2 regions of the Bacillus cereus group sp. BfR-BA-01316 genome follow, and region 2 is predicted to be linked to the other one. Evidence: riboswitches for the same ligand, from Rfam matches in the RefSeq annotation. Region 2 holds a riboswitch; the other holds the start of a gene.

Region 1 (8,073 bases), on a different contig from region 2:
ATAATTGAATGAAGATTGATTTATAACACCCCTTCACAAAGTGAAGGGGTGTTATAGTGTAGTGAGAAGGGACAAAGAAGGGGGAGCTACTGTGTGAATGTAGTAGAGAGGCTTGGAGAAAATAATATATCATGTCTTATTAGTCTATCGGAAAGGATAGGCTGGGATTATAGTTTAGGAGAAATCAACACCATTTTAAGTTCAGGTATCGTATATGGCATGCGGAATGAAAAGGGAGAAGTAATCGCTAGTGCAGCAATTATATTATATGGGGAGACATTAGCGTCTATCGGAATGGTGATTGTACATCCAGATTATAAAGGGAGAGGGATTGGAAAGGCGATAACGGATTCATGTATGAAGATTGTATCATCTCAAACTCCAATTATGCTTATTGCTACGGATGAGGGGAAGCCTTTATATGAAAAATTAGGATTTAGGGTTGTGAGCTATGTTTCTAAATACATATGCAACTCGTATAATGCGAATTATAAATGTGTAGGAAATGAAGAGTATATCTTGAATTATGAAGAGTGTGATTTAGAAAAAATAATAAAAATAGATGAAGATGCATTTGGGACAAGTCGAAAAGAGTTTTTAAAGCGCAGAATTATGCAAAGTGAACAATGTATCCTTATAAGGGATACAAAACAAAATATATTAGGCTATGGAATGAGTATACAAACGCCAGAAAATAAAATAATAGGACCAGTCGTTGCTAAAAATGACACAATGGCAATGGAAATTGTACATTCTTTAGCAAAAGGGCATAATGGAAAATTAAGAATTGATGTACCAGAAGGAAAGAAAGATTTCATGCAAGAATTAGAGATTACTGGTTTTCAAAAGGTTAATAAACCGCCAATAATGATGAAAAATAGTGATCAATTATTAAAAAGGAATAATGGGCTCTATAGTATTGCGGCACAAATTTTTGGATAAAAAAGAATCCTTTCGTGAAAAGGATTCTTTTTTATAGTTAATTTAATCACGATATTGGTCATGAGTCGGTTGAAAGAGATCTTCCTCGATATCTCTCACCATAGAAAAATGATCAACGTTATAATGACCATGTAAAGTTTTATTATGGTGCTCGATAATTTGCTGCGCAGACAATACGTTAGAATCAGTTGTTGAATGGCCATTTTTAATTAATGTAACATCAAAACCTTGTACAGTAGCTGTTCTAACAGCGGTGTCAATGCAATGTTCTGTTTTACATCCACCTATAACGAGATGATTAATCTTCTCTTCTTTTAAAAGTTCAAGTAAAGAAGTACCATAGAATGAATTTGTTGCGGCTTTATTAATAAGGATTGCAGATTGAGGGATGTTAATTTGCTTATGTACTTCAAATCCTTCCCCTTTACCAGAAGCAACATCAGTATCTCTTACGAAAACAATAAGGGCATTTGAATCAATTGCTTGCTGTACAGCGATATTTAGTGTAGCTAATAGCTCGGTTTTACGGAAAACTTCATTTTCTTGTTCATTTCCATCAATTAGTTCTTGTTGAGCATCAATAATTAATAGAGCTTGTTTCATTGTTTCTCCCCTTTAATACAGAATAATTTTCACTTTATATATTCCGTAATAGTGTATGAGAATCCTCTATCATTAGTGAAGTAGACGAGCGATTTACAAAGTTGTCAAAGAAATTTCATTCTCATAGAGTATAAAAACATGTATGATAGGAAGTGGAGAATTTTTGAGTAGGTGGGAATATCATGCAAACAGTAGAAGATTATCTTTCATTCTTACATACGAAAGGATTTAAATTATCAGAGGAAGCACACGGGTTTATTATGTTTGGACAAGGATATACTGGTGCATCTGATGGAATTGTGAACGCAGCAATAGAAGCGACGATTAAACATCAGTTACAGTTTGATGGCAGTTATTTTGTTGCGTTATTAGAACGATTGAAAGAAGAAGAAATTACAGATAAAAAAAGCGCTAAGGCTTTTATGCGGAAGTTACAAGCGTAACTTCACGCAGCCCGCGCTTCTTTTTTTGTTTTTGAAGGTAATTCAACAAAAATCATACCTAGGAAAATACATAGACATCCAATAACAGCAGAAATAGAAAGCTGTTCATTTGCTACTAGAACGCCTGTTAATGCTGCAAAAACAGGCTCCATTGCGAAAATAATGGCTACTCTCGTTGGAGAAGTGTGTTTTTGTGCAGATGTTTGAATGAAAAAGGCAATTGATGTCGCAAACAGGGAAGTTAGAAATAGAGCGAATAAAAAGGAATGATTTGTCCATAGTGATACTGAAAGTAATTTTCCCCAATCTTCAAACAAAAAAGCGCAAATAGAAGAAAATATACCGACAGCTAATACTTGAGAAGTGCTTAGTAATAAAGGTGATATTTTCTTAGAAAAGAAACCGTTAACAAGAATATGGGCAGCGAAAGCGACAGCGCAACCGAGAACGAGTATATCTCCAATGTTTAATTGAAAAGAATCACCAGCTGTTAATAAATATAAACCTGCTGTTGCTACAGTAATACCAAGTGCAATGAAAATTGTAGCTCGCTGTTTTAAAAAGATAAAAGACAAGATTGGGACCATAATGATACTAAGCCCTGTTAAGAAACCAGCTTTTGAAGAGGTTGTATAAAGTAAGCCGAATGTTTGTAATAAATAGCCAATACATAAAAAGAATCCAACAATCAATCCAGCGAGACTACTCTGTTTTATATCTTGTTTTGAAGTTTTTTGTGAGAAAATCATTTGAACGAATAATAAAATAATTCCAGCGAATAAAAAGCGAATAGCATTAAAAGTAAATGGTCCAATAAAAGACATAGCATTTTGAACGACAACAAACGTAGCTCCCCAAATAAAAGAGACGAATAATAATGCGAGAGGAGCAATCCACCCTTTTTTCACACTCATACCCCCGTTAATTTTGTGAAATAGCTTTTCTAGCTAATTCATCAGCGACTTTATTTTGACTACTTGGAATCCACTTAATAAAAAAGAGATCGAAATTTTTTATGTACTGCAGTGCTTCTTCTAGAAGCGGTGCAAACATTTTATTTTTTGCGTATTCTTTTTCAACAGCCCGCTCAACAAGTTGAGAATCTGTACGAAAAGATACAATGCTATAATTATGCGCTGCGCAATACTTTAATGCTGCAAGTAAAGCGTGGTATTCTGCTTCATGGTTTGACATTGTCCCAAGTGGTAATGACAATTGTACAGGTGGCTGTACCCCTTTAATAAAAACCCCGGCACCAGAAGGTCCAGGATTTCCTTTTGATGCACCATCGATATATACTTCAATCAAAATGAGAAACCTCCAGTTATAAGGTTATCCCCTACTTGAAAATTTTTTTAGAAGTAGGGGATAGAGTACTTATCCCGCTATTTGTGGGAGTCTTACTGCCCGTAAACGCCCGATTGGTGTGGGCTAATAATCAGTGGGGGATGAACCCCCCCCACTGATTAAAGTTTCACTTTATCCAATTGTAATGCTATAACGACATGTAAATGTTTCATTCGCTTGTAACGATTGAATTCCTTTTTTTTCTTTAAAATCTTTTGTTTGCTTTACTTCATCAGCAATTCCGTACCAAGGTTCAATACATAAGAAAGGTGCGTTATCTCCTGGTGTCCATACGCCGACAAATGGGAACCCATCAAATGCTACTTTTACAAATTTATTATGTTTATGTGAGCGAATAGAAATTTCATTCGTATTCATATGTTCAAAAATAAGCGCGTCATTTTTGAACAAATCATATGTAAGTGGCAATTCTTTCGTATTTTCAGCGATTAGTTGCTTTTCATTTGAAAGAAAAGGACCTTCTAATATGCTAGTTTCTAAACGTTCAGATCCGTTAAATGATAGATGATAATCTGCAAATGATTCACCTTCTAATAAAGGACAGTTGAATCCAGGATGTGCTCCGATTGAAAAGAACATCTCTTTTGAAGAAGGATTGTTTACTTCATATGTAACATGTATATTTTGTTCGTCTACTTCATAAGAAACGAGTAATTCAAATTCATATGGATATTTTTGTAACGTCTCTTCATTACTAGTAACGACATAAGTGATTTTTGTTTCACTTTGTTCTTTAACAGAGAACGAAAGATCACGGGCAAAACCATGCTGTGTTAATGAATAAGGTTTACCTTCTACGTAGTATGTATTTTCTACTAATCGACCGACGATTGGAAACAAGATTGGTGCACGACGTCCCCAATAAGTAGAATCACCTTGCCATAAATATTCTGTATTGTCTTCTTTTAAGCGAACGCTTTGTAATTCTGCACCTTTGTCAGAGATGGAAACGATCACTTTTTCATTTTGAATTGTTGCTGTCATGAAGTGAAACCTCCTAAATCTTTCATATGTTTTATCCCGTATTAACGGTCCGTAAAAACCCGATTGGTGCGGGCTAATAATCAGTGGGGGATGGACAAAACCCCCGCTGATTAAAGTTTCACTTTATTATACGTTGTCTAAAAGAAAAAAGGTAGTAAATGATAGGAATCTATTGACGAAAGAGCACCTATTGCGTAAAATATAATCTTGTTGCTTAAAAACGAATAACGTGGTTCGAAACCATCCCACGTAAAAAAACTAAGGAGATTTTGTCATGAATATAAGAACATTAGTCGGTAATGGTATTTTAGCGGCATTATATATTGCTGTTTCTATGCTTATTCAGCCATTTGGCTTTACGAGTGTACAGTTTCGTATTTCAGAGATGTTTAATCATCTCGTTGTATTCAATAAGAAAGCAATTTACGGGATTGTATTAGGTGTATTTTTAACGAATCTCTTTTTCTCACCTATGATCGCTTATGATTTAGTATTTGGAGTAGGGCAATCAATTCTTGCACTACTTGCAACTATTATTTCTATGCGCTTCATTAAAGGTGTTTGGGCTCGTATGATTTTTAATACAGTTATTTTTACAATTACAATGTTTATGATAGCAATTGAACTTCATCTTGCGTTTGATCTGCCATTTTTATTGACATGGCTAACTTGTGCAGTTGGTGAATTTGTTGTAATGGCAATTGGTATGCCTGTAATGTACTGGATTAATAAGCGAGTACAATTTGAAAGATTTATGTAATAGATGAAAGAGCCGTCCTTATATAGGATGGCTCTTTTTGTATGTGATTATATTGAATATAATGCTGTGACTCTTGATAAAATATAATAAAATAAATATAAGAAGTCTTATAAAAGGGGAATCTAGTATGAAATATAAAATACATTGGTTGTATAAAACGAAGCGTGGTTTACAAACTGAATTAACAACAGATTATATGAACATAGAAGAAGTGCTTCAATTTGCGGAGGATTTTGAGAAAACAGGTAGGGTGAAAGAACTTTTATTTTACGATGAAATGGACGCGGAATGGTCATTAAAAGAAATGAAAAAACTGAGTAAGCAAGTGGAGGAAGATCCTCAAGAAATTCAAGTTTATTTTGATGGTGGTTATGATGTGCAGACGAAAGAAGCTGGGGTTGGCATATGTGTATACTACAAAAAAGGAAATACAAATTATCGAGTTCGTCGCAATGCATACATAGAAGGCATATATGATAATAACGAAGCGGAGTACGCAGCATTATTATACGGGATGAATACACTCGAGGAATTAGGAATTAAATATGAAGCAGTTACACTTCGTGGAGATTCTCAAGTTGTACTGCAGCAATTAGCTGGTGAATGGCCTTGCTATGATGAACATTTAAATCATTACTTAGACCAAATTGAACAAAAAGCGAAGCAAATGAAATTAAAACTTGTTTGTGAACCGATATCTAGAAAGCAAAATAAAGAGGCACATCAATTAGCAGCGCAAGCATTAGAAGGGACGACGATTGATAGTCATAAAGAAATAACCGAATAGAGAGGTGCACACGTGAAGAAGAAGCAACTCATTACAGAGGTAAATGACTTATTAGAAACGTATTGCGGAGGGTGTTTCCTGCAGGAACATAATCGGAAAAATCATAGTAAATACTATGCCCATTCTTTTTGTATACGGCAATGTACGGTTGGAGAGAAGTTGAAAAAGTATGGGGAGCAATTGTCATAAAAAAACATCCAGAGAATTTTCTCTGGATGTTTTTTAGTGCTTCGCTTCGTGTAATTGATGCTCGCACTTACTTAATTTTTTTTCTTCATTCATTAGAAATGGCTCATCTAAATCCGTTGCAACGGATTTCATGATTTCAAGCTGAGAACGAGCCGATTCTACTGCAGTAGTGGCATGCTCTAATGTGTCTGGATCCATTGAAATTGTTGCAGAACCTACCATTTTTTGTGCAGTTTCTACACGGAATTTTACTTCTTCAAAATCATTTACATGTGACCCCATTGTTATTGCCTCCTTTGTATTTTGTGCATTTCACATAGTTTTTGCTCTGTAAAACGGAAATATACAAAGGAATAACAAAGGAGGTTACCAAGTAAGGTAACCTCCTGTCATATGTGGGATTAAAGTTTTGTTACGTTAGCAGCTTGAGGTCCACGGTTTCCTTCAGTAATGTCGAAAGATACTTCTTGACCTTCCTCTAAAGCTTTGTAACCGTCGCTTTGAATAGCAGAGAAATGTACGAATACATCTTCAGAGCCTTCCATTTCGATAAATCCAAAACCTTTTTCATTGTTAAACCATTTTACTTTTCCTTGCATGTCACAATTCCTCCTAAAAACGATTCCTTTTTTCATTTAGTGAAATTCATTAAAAAATAATATAAATAAAAAATGCTACATTCTCGAATATTCTGCTAAATGATTAATTTAAATATACATGAATTGGTAGAATTTAGTCAAGTGAGTGTTTTGAAAATTTTGCATTTTAAATTAATTTCTTCTCGAATTTTTAAAAAGGTATAGGACAAGCCGAGTATGTAATATTCTTAAGTGAATGCTGTACATAATGAGGTGAAAGAATGGATGAGTCTTATTTATTAGATAATGAAGGGATGAAAAATAGAGTCGACATACCGAATTGGGTTGCAAAAGAATTTCATGATTTTTCGAGTGTCGTGTTAGAACCAACCTTCCCGTGTTATTTCGGTTTAACAGCATTGAAGAAGAATGAACTTCGTTATTCATTTCTCTCTCATAATGATTGGAGTCATTTGCCCAATACAATGTTAACTTTTTTGGAGCTAATGAAAGAGCGGCCGATTGTAAGAAGGGGCTTTTTTCTTTTTGTGGAACCAGAATGTGAAGAAAAATCATTGGAATATTACCGTGATTACTTTTGGAAAGTACTACAGTATTTACATGAAAATGATAACCAAACATGGCCGAAGCAAATTCCAGCAGACCCTGACCATCATTTATGGGAATTTTCATTTGGTGGTGAACCAATATTTGCATTTGGGAATGCGCCAGCTTATAAACAGAGAAAAACTAGGCATTTAGGAAATTCTCTCGTTATTGGATTCCAGCCACGAACTATTTTCGATGGATTAGAAGGAGATCGTCCTAAAGGGTCGTATTCAAGACAAATGGTCCGTGAACGAGTTGAAAAGTGGGATCAGTTGCCGAAGCACCCTAACATTAGTCACTACGGCGATCCTAATCATCGTGAATGGAAACAATATTTCATAGGGGATGATATTGAGCCGATTAAAGGTAAATGTCCTTTTCATCATAGAGTAGAGAAATAAGAGCCATCAACTGGATGGCTCTTTTGCATATTTTGGATAAAAAAGGGTATTGTATTAGTGAATAATTTTTATGAAAGCTAGTCTGTTTTCTATATTTGCATCATTACTTAATAGTAAAAGAAGTAGAAAGGATAGAGCGGTGTTTGGAGCAATTATACAACAAATAGTATTAGGTATTTCATTAGCTGCACCTGTAGGTCCGATTAATATTGAAATGTTAAAACGGGGAATTGAACGTGGATTTTGGCATGCGTGGATTGTTGGAATCGGAGGAATGACTGCTGATATTTTGTTTATGCTGCTTATTTATTTCGGTTTATCTTCTGTGTTTATGTATACATATGTACAAGCTTTTATGTATTGCGCTGGTTTTTTCTTGTTGTTTTATTTAGGGTTTCAAAGTGTAAAA
Region 2 (8,073 bases):
TTCAAGTAATTTCATAACAGGTACTACACCACTTGCGGCGTTATCAATACCTTTAATTTGCTCACCACGTGCGCGTAGCTTAGATAAGTTTAAAGCTACTCCACCACCGATTTTCGATAATTGCATTGCAGTATTAATGTTAAAGCCGATTGAATTTAAGCTATCATCCATCTCTAACAAGAAACAAGACACCATTTCTCCTCTTCTACTTCTTCCCGCATTTAAAAAGGTTGGTGTCGCTGGTTGGTAGTTTTGTTTTACAATCATGCTTGCGAAGTGTTTTGCCTTCGCAACATCACCGCGTCCTAAGTATAATGAAACAATTGCTACACGATCTTCATAGCTTTCTAAGTATTGTTTTTGATCATTCGTTTTTAACGCATAATCTTTATAGAACTTAGATGCTGCCATATAAGATTGGAACTCGAAGTTTTCACCATAAGCGATGTTATAAACTCCTTCTACTTCCTCCAAGCTATACTCGTCCAGAACGTTGTAATAGTAATCATGTTCTTTCATATACTCCATTCGCTCTGCCACGCTATTAAAATGAACGGTATTCTCTCTAGCTTCTTCCATAAAGACTTCTAATGCCTCTTTATCTTTATGAAGCTGATAAAAACCGTCCTGCATTTGCGTGATTTCATTATTCAGTTCAATGTGTCGCAATCTCCCGCACCCTTTCTTTAAAATATTCTACATCATTATTTGTTCCAGATAACTCAAATTTTGATACAATAGGCACTTCATATTTAGTAGAAATTTTGTCAGCACTTGCACCAAACATGTCTCCCCAATTACGATTGCCACTTGCAGATACGCCTTTTAATTTTTCATTATTGCGCTCTAAAAAGTCTAAAACACGTTCCGGTACATTGCCAAAACCTGTTGTATACGTAATAAGAATAAAGTCTTCATCTAATACTAGAGCTTCTTCAATTTGAACGGCCGGCATATTTAATTTGTGGATGAAACGCTTCACGTTTCCTGTCATAGAATCATATGCAACTAACATTTCCGACCCTCCCTCTCCAATCTATATTCTCTGTATGTCGTTTCTTGATTTCTCTATATATTGTATTACGTTTCAAAATAAGACACAAGATATATGTATAAATTCTTTCTTTTTTTAACTTTTACTTTTCGACATGACCGTCGATTTTTTTCAATACAAAGACTATGAAACAACATTCTAAAACTCATGTCAATAAAGTGCTTTTCAAAAAAGTTGTCAACGAATTTAACCTTATTTTAAAAAAAGTTAACAATATTTTTTGTCATAAAACAGTAAATGCTGGAGTAATATATTTCTCCAGCATCACGCAAAAAAGAACAGACCTTAAACGATAATCTGTTCCAAAAAACGATTACATTTATCAATTTTACTTTATTAAATATTATACATACTCTTTCGTTCCTCGTTACATACTAAAAGATAACTATTATAGAAAAAGATTATTATTATGGAACTTCAATTTATTTATGAAAAAAATTATTCAGGGTGCTCAATACGCAAAATGTCTTTTACAAATATATGATGTGGATTCTCATCTTTATCAATCATTGTACATACAGGTGCTTCTTCATCAAAGTATACGATCATTCCTTCTACGTACTGATATGTATGTTGAACTTGTACAGTTACTTTAATTTCTACTGCTTGCTCATATGCTCTTTTTATTTTCTGAAGCATTTTTGCTGAACATTTTCGTTTCTCTGGATACATAACCATTCCCATAAACCTATTCCCAGCTCTATCTTTCCACATATAATCCCAATGTGGCAATATGCCTTGTTTAAAATCTCCCATAATTCTCCTCTCCTTTATCTTCTATTTATGAACGTGGTGTTTCTGAATATGTATAAATTACCTGTCCACCGCGCTGTGCGTTCCCGATAATATGTTTAAAATCTTCTCGATTTACAACAACTTCCCTGAACGTATAAAATACATCTTTCGTCGCAACATACTCCTTTATTTCACCATTTTTCAGCTGATCCAAAATTGCATTTGCTAATTGTTTATCCATGTATTTCACCTCTCTGCAATAGTTTATTTTATCGCATCTTCTATAGGTCGACAACGGTAAAATTATCCCGTTACTATTATGTAATTCACTTTCATTATTTTTATAGCTATATCACTTTATTATATTCGCACTAAATATCATATACTAACATAGCTACTTCTCTATATCAAACTTTTTAACACTCTGTATAACAAAGTTCCAAGTCACTGTTTGTTATTTTATTTTATGCTACAATATACACATAGAACTAGGAGGGATACTATGATTCGGAAAGCAAAAAAGACAGATGCGGTAGGAGTAGCACCTTTACTGTATGACGCTCTGCACGAAATTGCTGAAAAAATCACAGGTAGCACAATTGAAGCAAAAGTAATACTAGGACTTGAAACATGGTTCGCAAAAGAAAATAATCGATTGAGCTATGAAAACTGTTTAGTGGCTGAACAAGATGGAAAGGTAGTTGGAGTTATTGTCGTTTATCACGGTAGTGACACTGAACAACTTGATGCACCAATCGTACACCACTTAAGAGAACTACATGAAGACGAATCCATTACGTTAGAAAAAGAAGCTGAATTTGATGAGTATTATATTGACACGTTGTCAGTTTCAAATATGTACAGTGGACGTGGCATTGGCTCTAATTTAATCGATGCAGCTGAACTTCATGCAACTGAAAAAGGGCATGAAAAAATTGCCTTACTTGTTAATTTAGAAAACAAACGCGCTTTTTCACTATATGAAAAACTTGGTTACAAAGAAGATAAAACCGTTATGCTCGTTGGTGAACCGTATGCCCATCTAATAAAACCATTACGGTCATTGGTTTCTATATCTTAACAGGACAATTCTTTTTTACTTGTTATGTAGAGAAAGAGGCTGCCAAAGGGACAGCCTCTTTTAAATTAATTTTGTATTTAATATATTTCCATCCATCGCCTCATGAAATGTATACGTTGTACATCCCCATGGCTTCCTATGGAAAATAGGCGAACCAGACCACCCCATTGCCCTCAGTTCAGTCCCAATCATCGCATTAAAATAACTATGACCTACAAGGGCAATACGTCCATGTACGAGCGCATAGCGGTGCAACATATTAGCAGCTTGCCTTGCTCTTTCTCGTACTTCCTTATAGGACTCCACCTCTTTACTATAACCAGCTATCCATCGTGTACGTCCAATAAACATCCATACATTTGGTTTACATTTCAACCATTTTGGAGCATAAAAACTCGTTGGAACTTCAGCTTCCCTAAAAAGAGGATTTTGCACAAAAGATAGGGAATCCAATAACTCAGCCGCTGACTGTACAGCGCGCCTTTGATCACTCGTTACAACCAGTTTCGCTGATTCAATCGCCTCAATTGTTTCAATTGGTATAGGAGTTTCTTTTACTGTAGTCCCTAAATCATATTTCTTCATCCATTCACGAAATGAAATAATTGTCATTGGCTCTATAGTACTGTCCAAACGACCATGATGAATAAAAGAAATTCGCATTCTTTCCACTCTCCATTCATCACTTACGAACTATATTACGTACTATTTCTTATTGCCATCATACCATGCATAAAAAGAAAGTTATATATCCCCACCACTATTATGTGTTATCGAAGTGTGCACACCATCCAGTCCATCACAATATGTAGTTGTTTCATGATGACGCACTTTCTTCAACTGTATATAAGAAAATAAAAATAATAAAATCGCTATAAAGCTCCCCACAATTTCAAACATCATTTTACCGCCCCTAATTTCCCCCACTTTAGTAGGTCATTTTATCTTTTATTATACTCCCATATAAAGATGTATGTATTTTCATCATTCCTCTCCTAAACAATATTTTTTACATATTTTCTTACAAAAAGTGAATATTTTTCGAATTTTTACTTTGGAAACATTTACAAAGTAGTAAATATAGTTCAAAATAAGAGGAAATAAAAAAGCCCAAATTATTCTTTTTTTGGGAAAACTGGAACAAGGAGAGTTGCTTATGCAGATCGCAGAAACTGGAGATATCATTGAATTTAAAGGTGGAATGCAAGGCCGTGTTCAAAAGGTAAATCAAAACTCCGTTATTGTTGATATAACAATTATGGAGAATTTTAGAGAACTAGATATGGAACCGCTTACAGTTGTAAGCCATAAAAACTATACTGTCATTAATCAACATGCATAATATAATAGAAAGAAAGGATCTGTATATCATACAGATCCTTTCTTTCTATTATATTAACGATTATCGATCGTTTCTGGATATAAATCGTGATTCATCATGCGGTAGTCTGCCATTTTCTCATACTTAGTTCCTGGGCGGCCGTAGTTACAGTAAGGATCGATTGAAATACCACCACGTGGTGTAAATTTCCCCCATACCTCAATATAGCGTGGATCCATTAATTTAATTAAATCATTCATAATAACGTTCATGCAATCTTCGTGGAAGTCACCATGATTTCGGAAGCTAAATAAATATAGCTTTAAAGATTTACTCTCTACCATTCTTTGTTCTGGAATGTAGCTAATATAAATTGTTGCAAAATCTGGTTGTCCTGTTTTCGGACATAAACTTGTAAATTCAGGACAATTGAATTTTACAAAGTAATCACGGTTTGGATGGTTATTATCAAATACCTCTAAAATTTCCGGGCTATATTCAAATAAATATTTTGTATTTTGATTTCCTAATAATGTTACATCTTTTAAATCTTCATCTAATCTTCCTGCCATTTTAAACATCCCTTCTCATTATACCCCTCGTTTATTTCCCCATACTAACGTATGAAGCTGAGGCAGTACTTTCGCATCATTCATTTCTTTACAATTCACAGCTTTTTCAATAAGCCACTCATATTTTTCTAATAGTTTTTTTATAAGCACCGCATCATCCACTGTTTTCGTATCATCATTCCCTACTTGTAAGAAAAATGGTACATTCGGATAACGCTCGTGCATCTTAACTGCATATTCAAAATCTTGATTATCGAATACTACTACTTTTAAACTAAAATCTTTCCCTGCTAGTTTATGAATAACAGAATCTAACATCTGAAAATCTGTTTTCATAGTTGAACTTGGTGGTTTTGGAGAAATCGTTACCTCATCAATTTGAAGCAACCAATCTTGCCATTTACTCCCTTGCGTTTCTACCGCTGTTCGCATTCCATTCTCCTTTAATATAGAAAGAAGAAATTGCATATTTTTCAGCAAAACAGGATTTCCACCCGAAATCGTAACATGAGAAAAATTTTCTCCACCAATTTCTACAAGCTCATTCCAAATGTCTTCCGGTGTCATTTGTTTAATTTGATCTTTGGCCGATCCATCCCATGTAAAAGCAGAATCACACCAAGCACAGCTATAATCACAGCCTGCTGTACGGATAAACATTGTCTTTTGTCCTACAACCATCCCTTCTCCTTGAATGGTCGGACCAAATATTTCTAAGACGGGGATTTTACTCATCGAGCATCCACTCCCGTCTTACTTCCGCATAACTAGTCGGCGTCTCAAAAAGACGAACAAATTCAACACGAGCTCCCTTGTATTCGTTCGCACGATTATCTTTCGTTAATGCTTCTGCCATCTTTTCATAAATCCAAACGACCATATTTTCAGCAGTCGTATTCATTTCTGGCAATGTTTCGTTTAAATAACGATGATCTAAATAAATTTCTATTTCATTTTTCCAAATCTCTTTTATATCTCCAAAGTCAATTGCAAGGCCTATTTCATTTACATATCCGCTAATTCCAAATACGACTTTATATGTGTGACCATGTAAATTTTTACATTTCCCTTCATAGCAGTGTAAATGGTGCGCTGCGTCAAATGTAAATTCCTTGCTGACCATTACTCTTTTATTATGATATTTGAGTTGTTCACGTTGAATATCCTTGTCCATTTTTTGTAAATTTTCTACGATGCGAAATCCAAAAAAGTTATCCATTAGTTGCTCGCTCCTTCGCGTTCTTGTAGATACGTATCTAATCCTGCTTTACGAAGTTGACATGCTGGACATTCACCGCAACCATCACCAATGATTCCGTTATAACATGTTAATGTTTTTTCTCTAACAAACTCAAATGCTCCAAGTTCATCAGATAATTTCCATGTCTCTGCTTTATCAATCCACATAAGTGGTGTATGAATAACAAACGGATAATCCATAGATAAATTTAATGTAACGTTTAATGATTTCACAAACACGTCACGACAATCTGGATAACCACTGAAATCAGTTTCACATACACCCGTTACAATATGACGTGCTCCAACTTGTTTTGCTAATACAGCCGCAAATGATAAAAATAGTAAATTTCGTCCATCTACAAATGTTGATGGCAATTCACCTTCTTCATGTGTAATCTCCATATCCGTTCTCGTTAACGCATTTGGAGCAAGTTGATTTAATAAACTCATATCTAGTACCGTATGTTTAATTCCTAACTCTTTCGCGATTTCCGTTGCACAATCAATTTCTAACTTATGACGTTGATTGTAATTAAACGTTACAGCTTCCACTTCTGCAAACTGTTGTATTGCCCAAAATAAACATGTTGTACTATCTTGTCCACCACTAAAAACAACAACTGCTTTTTCTTTTTTCATTTCACTCATTCTCCTTCTCTACTACGAATAAGAAGAAAGAACGTTCTTGAACTGTCACAATAAAAAAACAAAACAATACCTAAGGATATTGTTGTTTCCATAGTTTTTTATAGAGGGAGTTCGCGAACCTCTCCCATGCAGTGCACGGAATTTCTTCTTTCATTGACAAAGATTATTGTAACATATTGTATACTACCAGAAAAAATTTCTGATTTTTTCCGCTATTTCATATTTTATTTCTTTCATTTTATAGTATGATTAATTTAATGTGAGAAGAGAGGAGGCATCCCACTGAAACTCTTTATTATTTATCTCTTTTTAAATATATTATCCATCCTTGTTACAATGCTTGTATATCATTTATTTTGGAATCAAAAAGGGAAACGCTCTCCTAAATTAAATTCATCTATGTTTATTGTATTATGTTGCCTCGCTACCATACTATGTATCACTTTCGCGGCAAAAACAAATTATGGATTTCAATTTGATATGCGTCATATCGTATTAATTGTCGGCACATTAACAGGTGGTCCTATTGCCGGTGCTTCCATCTTAGCTGTATTAAACATATACCGCTTTTTATTAGGAGGAATAGGTGTTTTCCCATCCTTTATCGCTTCGGTTCTACTATTCATTGTTCTACTATTAACATACAAACTGTTTAACCGAAGTTCTAATCGTATAAAAATAGCACTCGCTATCTTTTACAGTCTTATATTCGGATTTGGCTGGATACCATTTTTCCTTTCAGAGGTTACAAATACGGCAGATTATATACCACATATTATCGTGTACGAACTATGTACGATACTTGGTACAATCCTTATTTTATATTTGCTACACATATTACAAACGCAAGTTCGTCTCCAAAATGAACTTATGAATGCTGAAAAATTTCATTTAATCGGTGAAATGGCAGCTTCTATCTCTCATGAAATTCGCAACCCTTTAACTTCAACGAAAGGATTTTTGCAACTTTTACAGTCAGATACATGTTCTGAGAAGGAACGAAAATTATATATCGACATAGCCATTAATGGTATCGAACAAGCAAATCATGTTCTTACAGACTACTTAACTTTTGCAAAACCGAGTATTGAAAAAGAACAACAATTACAAGTAGAGGAAGAATTACTTCATGCGTTATCTTTAATTACACCTCTCGCCAATTTAACAAATGTTCGTATACATTACATAAAACAAAGTACATCTTTCTTTATAGCTGGTGAAAAGCAAAAGCTGAACCAATGCTTATTAAATATTTTAAAAAACTGTATTGAGGCTATGCCTAACGGTGGTGACCTTATTCTTACATTAGTTCCAGACCATAAACATATACAATTATATATAAAAGATACAGGTATTGGTATGGATCAAGAACAAGTAAAACGCCTTGGGTCACCTTTCTACTCGACGAAAGAAAAAGGGA

The links. A riboswitch is a leader RNA that binds a small molecule or an ion and turns the genes downstream of it on or off. The one in region 2 is predicted to bind preQ1.
Region 1: another riboswitch for preQ1. It lies ahead of MR071_RS04705 (QueT transporter family protein); the one in region 2 lies ahead of queC (7-cyano-7-deazaguanine synthase QueC).

The regions. Positions count from the first base shown of each region.
Region 1 covers NZ_JAKUGX010000004.1:24,623-32,695, forward strand. Annotated here, with positions in the region: gene MR071_RS04670 (FbpB family small basic protein) at 1-8, shown strand, start outside; gene MR071_RS04675 (GNAT family N-acetyltransferase) at 94-942, shown strand; gene MR071_RS04680 (cysteine hydrolase family protein) at 985-1,545, opposite strand; gene MR071_RS04685 (DUF6123 family protein) at 1,728-1,988, shown strand; gene MR071_RS04690 (DMT family transporter) at 1,991-2,896, opposite strand; gene MR071_RS04695 (reverse transcriptase-like protein) at 2,910-3,296, opposite strand; gene MR071_RS04700 (aldose 1-epimerase family protein) at 3,468-4,340, opposite strand; PreQ1 riboswitch class I at 4,564-4,608, shown strand; gene MR071_RS04705 (QueT transporter family protein) at 4,615-5,100, shown strand; gene MR071_RS04710 (ribonuclease H family protein) at 5,228-5,887, shown strand; gene MR071_RS04715 (zinc-finger domain-containing protein) at 5,900-6,076, shown strand; gene MR071_RS04720 (DUF2564 family protein) at 6,110-6,358, opposite strand; gene cspB (cold shock-like protein CspB) at 6,478-6,675, opposite strand; gene MR071_RS04730 (YqcI/YcgG family protein) at 6,936-7,664, shown strand; gene MR071_RS04735 (LysE family transporter) at 7,804-8,073, shown strand, end outside.
Region 2 covers NZ_JAKUGX010000013.1:36,310-44,382, forward strand. Annotated here, with positions in the region: partial or broken gene MR071_RS12410 (ribonucleotide reductase N-terminal alpha domain-containing protein) at 1-669, opposite strand, end outside; gene nrdI (class Ib ribonucleoside-diphosphate reductase assembly flavoprotein NrdI) at 656-1,015, opposite strand; gene MR071_RS12420 (hypothetical protein) at 1,493-1,810, opposite strand; gene MR071_RS12425 (hypothetical protein) at 1,836-2,030, opposite strand; gene MR071_RS12430 (GNAT family N-acetyltransferase) at 2,292-2,870, shown strand; gene MR071_RS12435 (histidine phosphatase family protein) at 2,931-3,533, opposite strand; gene MR071_RS12440 (hypothetical protein) at 3,615-3,773, opposite strand; gene MR071_RS12445 (YkvS family protein) at 4,027-4,212, shown strand; gene queF (preQ(1) synthase) at 4,266-4,763, opposite strand; gene queE (7-carboxy-7-deazaguanine synthase QueE) at 4,782-5,498, opposite strand; gene queD (6-carboxytetrahydropterin synthase QueD) at 5,491-5,982, opposite strand; gene queC (7-cyano-7-deazaguanine synthase QueC) at 5,982-6,644, opposite strand; PreQ1 riboswitch class I at 6,738-6,781, opposite strand; gene MR071_RS12470 (ATP-binding protein) at 6,990-8,073, shown strand, end outside.